2 linked regions of the Euzebya sp. genome follow. The protein of the gene in region 1 interacts with the protein of each later gene in a pairwise test. Links are inferred from orthologs where the notes say so. Each region holds a gene or a part of one and is shown in the gene's direction. Other genes may lie near its edges.

Region 1 (3,773 bases):
GGCGGTCCGGCGCGACTTCCCGAACCTCGACCGCGAGGTCCACGGGCGTCCGCTGATCTACCTCGACTCCGCGGCGACGTCGCAGAAGCCGACGGCGGTGATCGACGCGGTCACCGACATGTACCGGTGCCACACCTCGAACGTGCACCGCGGCGTCCACGCGCTGGCGGAGGAGGCGACCGACCGCTTCGAGGGGGCCCGCACGAAGGTCGCCCGCTTCGTCGGCGCGGACCCGCGCGCCGTCGTGTTCACCAAGAACGCCACCGAGGCGTTCAACCTGCTGGCCCACTCCTGGGCGCGCCGTCGCCTCGGGCCGGGTGACGTCCTCTGCTACACCCAGATGGAGCACCACGCGAACCTGGTGCCCTGGCAGATGGCGGCCGCGGACGCCGGGTTCGAGCTGGCGGCCGTCCCCGTGACCGACGGCGGTCGCCTCGACCTCGACGCCTTCGCCGAGATCGTGTCCGGCGGACGGGTGAAGCTGCTCGCCGTCACCGCGATGTCGAACGTCGTCGGGACGATCAACCCGGTCGCCGAGATGGCCGACGCGGTCCGCCGCGCGAACCCGGAGGCGGTCGTCGTCGTGGACGGTGCGCAGAGCGTCCCCCACATGCCGACGGACATGGCCGATCTGGGCGCGGACTTCCTGTGCTTCAGCGGCCACAAGATGTGCGGCCCCTCGGGGGTCGGCGTGCTCGCCGGCCGCCTCGACCTGCTCGAGTCGATGCCCCCGTTCCTCGGCGGCGGCGAGATGATCCTCGACGTCCAGCTGTACGGCGCCACCTACAACGAGGTGCCCTACCGCTTCGAGGCCGGCACCCCGATGATCGCCGAGGCGGTCGGGCTGGGCGCTGCCGTCGACTACCTCTCGGCCCTCGGCATGGACGCCGTCCGCGCCCACGAGGTCGCGCTCCTCGAGCAGGTCCTCCCCGCGCTCGGTGAGATGCGCGGCGTGACCGTCCACGGCCCGGCCGACCCGAAGGCCCGCGGCGCCGCGGTCAGCTTCGCGATCGAGGGCCTGCACCCCCACGACATCGGGACGATCCTCGACCGCGAGGGCGTGGCGGTCCGGGCGGGCCACCACTGCGCCAAGCCGCTGGTCCGCTCGCTCGGCAGCGCCGCGACGACGCGGGCGTCGTTCTACCTCTACAACACCACCGACGAGATCGAGCCGCTGTGCGACGCCATCCGCGCCGCGCAGGCGTTCTTCGAGGTCTGATGCGGAGCGCGACCCATGAGCCTTGACGACCTGTACCAGGAGATCATCCTGGACCACTACAAGAAGCCCCGGAACCGCGCGCCGGAGCTCGACCCGCACGACGTGCACGTCCACCACTCGAACCCGCTGTGCGGCGACGAGATGGATCTGCGCCTGCGCGTCGGCGACGGCGCGACCGTCGGGGCGGTCGCCTACGACGGCGACGGCTGCTCGATCTCGATGTCGAGCGCGTCGGCGATGACCGAGGCCGTGATCGGCCGGGACCTCGACGACGCCCTCGAGCTCGCCGAGTCCTTCCGGCTGATGATGCACGGGGAGGAGATCGCCCGCGAGGACGACCTCCTGGATGGCGTCGCCTTCCGCGGCGTGGCCAAGTTCCCCGTCCGCGTCAAGTGCGCGCTGCTCGGGTGGATGGCCCTCAAGGACGCGATCGAGACCCACCGGGCCGGTGCCGCCGAGCACCGCGTGACCCACGACGAGGAGTGATCTGACGATGAGCGACACCACCACCGATCCCGTGACCGGCTGGCCCACCGCGGAGACCGACGAGGAGTTCGCCGCCAAGCACGGGGAGGGGGAGGGCACCGACACCCCGTTCGCCGACGCCGAGGTCGACGAGCACGGCGTCGCCACCCCCGCCGCGTGCCGGCAGGCGATGAAGGCCGTCCTCGACCCCGAGATCGGCATCAACGTCGTCGACCTCGGGCTGGTCTACGACATCGAGGTCAACGACCACACCGCCTACCTGCGGATGACGCTGACCTCGATGGGATGCCCCCTCACCGAGCTGCTCCACACCCAGGCGACGCTCGTGCTGACCCGCCTGCCGGGCATCGACGACGCCGACGTCGAGTTCGTCTTCAGCCCGCCGTGGACGACCGACATGATCTCCGACGAGGCCCGCGAGGAGCTGCGGGCCATGGGCTTCAACGTCTGAGGGCCGAACCCATGAGCGCGAACACCCGCCCGAACCAGCACGCCGTCATCGCCCACGTGGCGGACGAGCCGACCGCCGAGGCGGTGCTGTCCTCCCTCGCCGACGAGGCGTCCGTCGACCTCGCGAGCGTGAGCCACGGCTCCGGTGACGAGTTCGCCGGTCAGCTGGAGGCCGGCGAGGAGGACTCCCACGGCGCCACCCGCGTCGTGAAGTGGCTGGTGTCCCTCGGCCAGGAGCGCGAGGAGCTCGTCCGGCTCGGCCAGGTCGTCCGCGAGGGCCGGCACGGGATCGTGATCAACGACGTCACCGACCGCGAGACCCTCGACCGCATCGTCGCCGTCCTGAACCGCCACGACGCCCGGGACATCGTCTACTTCGGCGACTGGCAGACCGAGGACCTCTCGATCAGGCGCTGAGCCCCGACGGAGCGGGGCGCACGGGGGACCACGGGGGGCCGGGGCACCGCCGAAGTTGGGCGCGATCGGGGCCTACCTCGCCGTAGGGCGAGGGAGGCCCCGATCGTGTCGTGGGCGGGCTTCACGCCGCGACCGGGGTGGGGTCGGCGAGGTCAACGACCTCGCCGTGGGCGTCGGCGAAGCTGCCGGCGGGCTCGACGAGGAACCGGCTGATCCCCGCCACGACGACGGCCGAGGCGCCGATGGTGAGGAAGAACGCGGTCGGACCGGCGAACAGCAGGAGCGTGAGGTAGCAGAGCGCCCCGACGTTGCCGTAGGCGCCGACGATGCCGGAGATCTGCCCCGACACGCGCGGTTCCACCAGCGGGACGATGGCGTAGGTTGCCCCCTCGCCGGCCTGGACGAAGAACGAGCAGCACATCGCCGCCGCCATCGCCAGCCCGACCGGCCAGGCCGACCCCACCAGCGCCATGCCGCCGTACCCGACGGCCAACCCGAGCAGGATCGTCGTGAGCGTCCGCGTGCGGCTCCCCATCAGGTCGCTCATGAGCCCGCCGATCGGTCGCGCCCCCAGGTTCATGAACGCGAAGGCCGACGCGGTCGCGCCGGCGAGCACCGCCGACAGCCCGAAGGTGTCGGCGAAGAACGTCGGCAGCATCGAGACGACGGCGAGCTCCGAGCCGAAGGTCACGAAGTAGCTGGCGCTCAGGACCGCGACCGAGCGGATGGGGTAGCGGTCCCCCTCGTCGTAGGCCCCGGCCCGGGCCGGCGCGTTGACCGTCCAGATGCGGCGCGACTGCGCCACGAGCAGGACGGCGAGGGTCGCGAGGATCACGACGAGCACGCGGGTGGAGAACAGCCCGACGCGCTGCAGGCGCCAGGCGACCAGCCCGAGCACCGCCACGAGCGGGACGTTGAGGACGAGGAGCGCGTACACGCTGCGGCGGCTGGTGACCTCGAGCGCGCCCTGGCGCCGCGGACGGGCGTACGACGACCCCTCGGGTGTGTCGGTGACCGCCCGCAGGTAGTACAGGCCGTAGCCGGCTGCGAGGACCCCGGTCGCGGCGATCGCCGCGCGCCACCCGCCGATGGCGCCCGCGGCCACGGCGACGCCCGGAAGGGTGAACGCGGCCGCTGCCGAGCCGAAGTTGCCCCAGCCGCCGTAGACCCCCTCCGCGGTCCCGATCTCCCGCGGGGGGAA
Region 2 (4,247 bases), on another replicon or contig:
CCGTCGGCGCGATCCCCGACGTCCGGCTCGACCCCGCCCTCGCCGCCGCGCGGCCGCAGGTCGGCGACGCCGGTCCCGGGTGAACCGAACGCGGTTCGGCCGGTGCGACCCGCGCCGTTAGGCGACGGCGTCGGGTGGGAATGGACCGCCCATGAGCCACCAGCGCGACGACCGTGTGACCGGCGACGAGAAGAGCCCGCGCAACCTGTTCACGCACGGGCGCAGCGGCGAGGACCTCCACCGCGCCCCGGCCGCGGCGGACGCCGCGGACGCGCGGGAGTCCGCCGGACCGGACGTCGCCGACGTCGAACCCGGTGACGACCAGGCCGAGGAGGCGCCGTCGGAGACCGCTGAGCGCGGGGAGGGCGGCTGATGGGGCTGAGCGACGACCTCGACGTCTTCGTCTCCGACGCGATGCGCGGGCTCGCGATGTCCGACGACGAGTGCCGCCTGCTGAACACCCCCTTCCGGGAGGTGTCCTTCGAGGTGCCCCTGCGCCGCGACGACGGGTCCCTGCACGTCTTCCGCGGGTACCGCGTCCAGCACGACCGGGCCCGCGGGCCGTTCAAGGGCGGGATGCGCTTCCACCCCGGCGTGGACCTCGACCACTTCCGCGCGTTCGCGACGCTGATGACCTACAAGACCGCGCTGGTCGACGTCCCCTTCGGCGGCGCGAAGGGCGGGGTGGCCTGCGACCCGACGTCGCTCAGCGCCGCCGAGCTCGAGCGCCTGGTCAAGGGCGTCACCCAGCGGCTGGACCCGATCATCGGACCCGACGACGACATCCCCGCGCCCGACATGGGCACCGGGCCCCAGGAGATGGCGTGGATGATGGACGCCTACTCCGACGCCCACGGCTACTCCCCGTCGGTGGTCACCGGCAAGCCGCTCGTGCTCGGCGGCTGCCCTGGTCGGGCCAGCGCGACGGGCACCGGCGTGGCGGTCGCCACCGAGCGGGCGTGCGCCCACATCGGGTTGGACCTCGACGGGGCGACGGTGGCCATCCAGGGCTTCGGCAACGTCGGGGCGCACGCCGCGCTGCAGCTGCGGGCGCGGGGCGCGCGGATCGTGGCGGTCAGCGACGTCGACGACGCACGCCGGTCGGCGGGCGGCCTCGACCTCGACGACGTCGCCCGCGCCGTGCGGGAGGACCCGGAGGGGGATCCGCCCACCGTCGCCGAGGCGTTCGGCGACGCCGAGCCGTTCGACATCGGTGATCTCCTCACCCAGGACGTCGACATCGTCGTCCCGGCGGCCATCGGCGGCGTCATCGACGGCGACGTCGGCGCGGCCCTGCGGTGCCGGCTGGTGGTGGAGGGGGCCAACAACCCCACGACGCCGGAAGGCCACGCGGCGATGCGCGACGCCGGCATCACCGCGGTGCCGGACATCCTCGCCAACGCCGGCGGGGTGACCGTGTCGTACTTCGAGTGGGCCGGCAACCGCGGCGGGCGGCCCTGGAGCGCCGCGCAGGTCGACGAGGAGCTCGAGGCCGTCATGGTCCGCGCCTTCGACGCCACCGCGGACCGGGCCGGCGAGGACGGGACCGACCTCCGCACCGCCGCCTTCCGCATCGCGGTGGACCGGGTCCGCCACGCGCAGGCGCTCAGGGGGGTGTAGGGCCCGGGGCTCGAGGGAGCAGGGCGTGTGGGGAGTAGCTTCGGCGGGGTGATCTACCTCGACCACGCCGCCACCACCCCCCTCGCCCCCGAGGTCGCCGAGGCCATGGCGCCCTGGCTCACCGCCGGCGCGGTGGGGAACGCCTCGTCGCTGCACGCCGCCGGCCGGCGTGCGCGCGCCGCCGTCGAGGACGCCCGGGACCGGGTGGCGGCCGCCGTCGGCGTCACCCCGCTCGAGGTCCTCTTCACCTCCGGCGGGACCGAAGCGGACGGCAGCGCGATCAAGGGGCTGGTCTGGGCGGCCCGCCAGGCCGGGCGCGGGACGGCGGTCGTGACCACCGCGATCGAGCACCACGCCGTCCTCGAGTCCTGTGAGTGGCTCGCCGACCACCAGGGCGTGGACGTCACCGCCGTCGGGGTCGAGCCGGACGGCATCGTGGACGCCGACCGCCTGCTCGACGCCGTCGACGACGCGGGCGCGGGCGACACCGCCCTGGTCAGCGTCATGGCGGCCAACAACGAGCTCGGCACCCTCCAGCCCCTCGACGTCATCGGGCCGGCGCTCGCCGAGCGGGGTGTCGCCCTCCACACCGACGCGGTGCAGGCCTTCGGGAGGATCCCGCTCGCCGTCGACGTGTGGCAGCCGACCGCGATGGCGCTCAGCGCGCACAAGTTCGGCGGTCCGACCGGCGTCGGCGTGCTCGTGCTGCGGCGCGACGCCACCCCCCACCCGCTGCTGCACGGCGGCGCGCAGGAGCGCGGGGTCCGGTCGGGGACCCTCAACGTCGCGGGGATCGTCGGCCTGGGCGTCGCGGCCGAGCTGGCCGCGCGGCGCCAGCCAGCCGAGCACGACCGGGTGTCCGCCCTGCGCGACCGGATGATCGCGGCCCTGACCGCCATCGACGGGATCGCGCTCAACGGGCACCCCGAGCGGCGCCTCCCCGGCCACGTGCACCTCGCGGTGACGGGGGTGGACGCCGAGACGCTGCTCATGGCGCTCGACCGGGCCGGGGTCGCCTGCTCGACGGGGTCGGCCTGCCAGTCCGGTGCCGCCCGGCGCAGCCACGTGCTCGACGCCATCGGTGCGGCAGCCGACGCCGCGCACATCCGCCTGACCCTCGGGGCGACCACCACCGCAGACGACGTCGACGCCGCCACCCGGATCGTCGCGGACGCGGTCGCCGGGCTGACCGCCGATAGCGTGGGAGCGGTGAGCGGCCCGGACGGCGAGGGGTAGCGGCGATGGCGCAGGTCATGGTCGCCATGTCGGGCGGCCTCGACTCGACGATGGCCGCCGCGCTGCTCGTCGAGCAGGGCCACGACGTCACCGGCGTGCACCTCAAGATGGCCGACACCCCGTCGGGGTTGCCCGGGAAGGGCTGCTGCACCCTCGACGACGCGCGTGACGCCCGCCGCGTCGCCGACCGGCTCGGCATCGCCTTCTACGTGTGGGACTTCGCCGACGCGTTCGCCGAGCGGGTCGTCGAGGACTTCGTCGACGCCTACGCCGCCGGCCGGACCCCCAACCCGTGCGTCCGCTGCAACGAGCGGGTGAAGTACGCCGCGCTGATGGAGCGGGCGCTGGGCGCGGGCTTCGACCGGCTCGCCACCGGCCACCACGTGCGGCTGCGGACCGACGCCGACGGGACGGTCCACCTGCACCGCCCGGTCGACGACGGCAAGGACCAGACCTACGTGCTGTACATGGCGGGCCAGGACCAGCTGCGGCGCTCGGCGTTCCCCGTGGGGGAGCACCGCAAGTCCGAGCTCCGCGCGATGGCCGCCGAGCGCGGGTTCGTGACCGCCGCCAAGCCGGACAGCCACGACATCTGCTTCATCCCCTCCGGGGACACCGCCGGGTTCCTCTCCGCGCGCCTCGGCCGGCGACCGGGCCCGATCGTGGACGTCGACGGCACGCGGCTGGGCTCCCACGACGGCGCCTACCGCTTCACCGTCGGCCAGCGGCGGGGGCTCGGCATCGGCGGGCTCGACGAGCCCCGCTTCGTCACCGGGACCCGCGGCGACACGATCACCGTCGGGCGCCGCGCCGACCTGGCCGTGACGTCGGTGACCGCCGAGGACGTGACCTGGACGACGGCGGCCCCCGCGCCGGGTCAGGGCGGGTTGACCGCCCAGGTCCGCTACCACGGCGCGCCGCTGCCGGTGGCGCTGGACCTCGACGGCGACCGGATGGCCGTGACGTTCACCGGCGAACAGCCCCTCGGCGTCGCCCCGGGCCAGGCCCTCGTGGTGTACCGGGACGACGAGTGCCTGGGTGGCGGCACCATCACCGCGACGGCCCGCTGACCGGTCTGCGCGGTGTGTGCCCGTCGGGCGCAGCGGCAAGGATCGGGACCATGCAGACGCGGACGCTTGGCAGGACTGGGTACGAGATCTCCGAGGTGGGCCTCGGGGCGTGGCAGATCGGCGGTGACTGGGGCCACACCTCCGAGGAGGACGCGATGGCGACCCTCCACGCCGCCGTCGACGCGGGGATGACGTTCATCGACACCGCCGACGTGTACGGCGACGGCCGGTCCGAGCGCCTCGTCGGCCGCCTGCTCGCCGACCGCGACGACGTCGACCTGACCGTCGCGACGAAGGCCGGCCGGCGCCTGGACCCCCACA

Evidence for each region. Proteins that work in one complex are often made in the same cells at the same time.
Region 2: the proteins of sufU (region 1) and ACEQ2X_RS10495 interact in binary tests that used the Escherichia coli proteins (3 or more experiments, as listed by UniProt). The link is inferred for Euzebya sp. from one-to-one orthologs.

The regions. Positions count from the first base shown.
Region 1 is NZ_CAXQBR010000022.1:41,437-45,209, forward strand. The notes cover bases 1-2,969. They hold sufU (Fe-S cluster assembly sulfur transfer protein SufU), read left to right. Parts: upstream 1-1,234; coding sequence 1,235-1,705; downstream 1,706-2,969. Other genes in these bases: ACEQ2X_RS05910 (aminotransferase class V-fold PLP-dependent enzyme), read left to right, coding at 1-1,219; ACEQ2X_RS05920 (metal-sulfur cluster assembly factor), read left to right, coding at 1,713-2,156; ACEQ2X_RS05925 (hypothetical protein), read left to right, coding at 2,168-2,572; ACEQ2X_RS05930 (NarK family nitrate/nitrite MFS transporter), read right to left, coding at 2,694-2,969. In the rest of the region: more of ACEQ2X_RS05930, read right to left, coding at 2,970-3,773. UniProt on the Escherichia coli protein: A scaffold on which IscS assembles Fe-S clusters. Exists as 2 interconverting forms, a structured (S) and disordered (D) form. The D-state is the preferred substrate for IscS.
Region 2 is NZ_CAXQBR010000045.1:79,397-83,643, forward strand. Bases 882-3,762 are described here. They hold ACEQ2X_RS10495 (cysteine desulfurase family protein), read left to right. Parts: upstream 882-1,668; coding sequence 1,669-2,856; downstream 2,857-3,762. Other genes in these bases: ACEQ2X_RS10490 (Glu/Leu/Phe/Val dehydrogenase), read left to right, coding at 882-1,620; mnmA (tRNA 2-thiouridine(34) synthase MnmA), read left to right, coding at 2,862-3,762. Also shown: ACEQ2X_RS10480 (hypothetical protein), read left to right, coding at 1-83; ACEQ2X_RS10485 (hypothetical protein), read left to right, coding at 152-373; more of ACEQ2X_RS10490, read left to right, coding at 373-881; more of mnmA, read left to right, coding at 3,763-3,926; ACEQ2X_RS10505 (aldo/keto reductase), read left to right, coding at 3,977-4,247. UniProt on the Escherichia coli protein: Master enzyme that delivers sulfur to a number of partners involved in Fe-S cluster assembly, tRNA modification or cofactor biosynthesis. Catalyzes the removal of elemental sulfur from cysteine to produce alanine.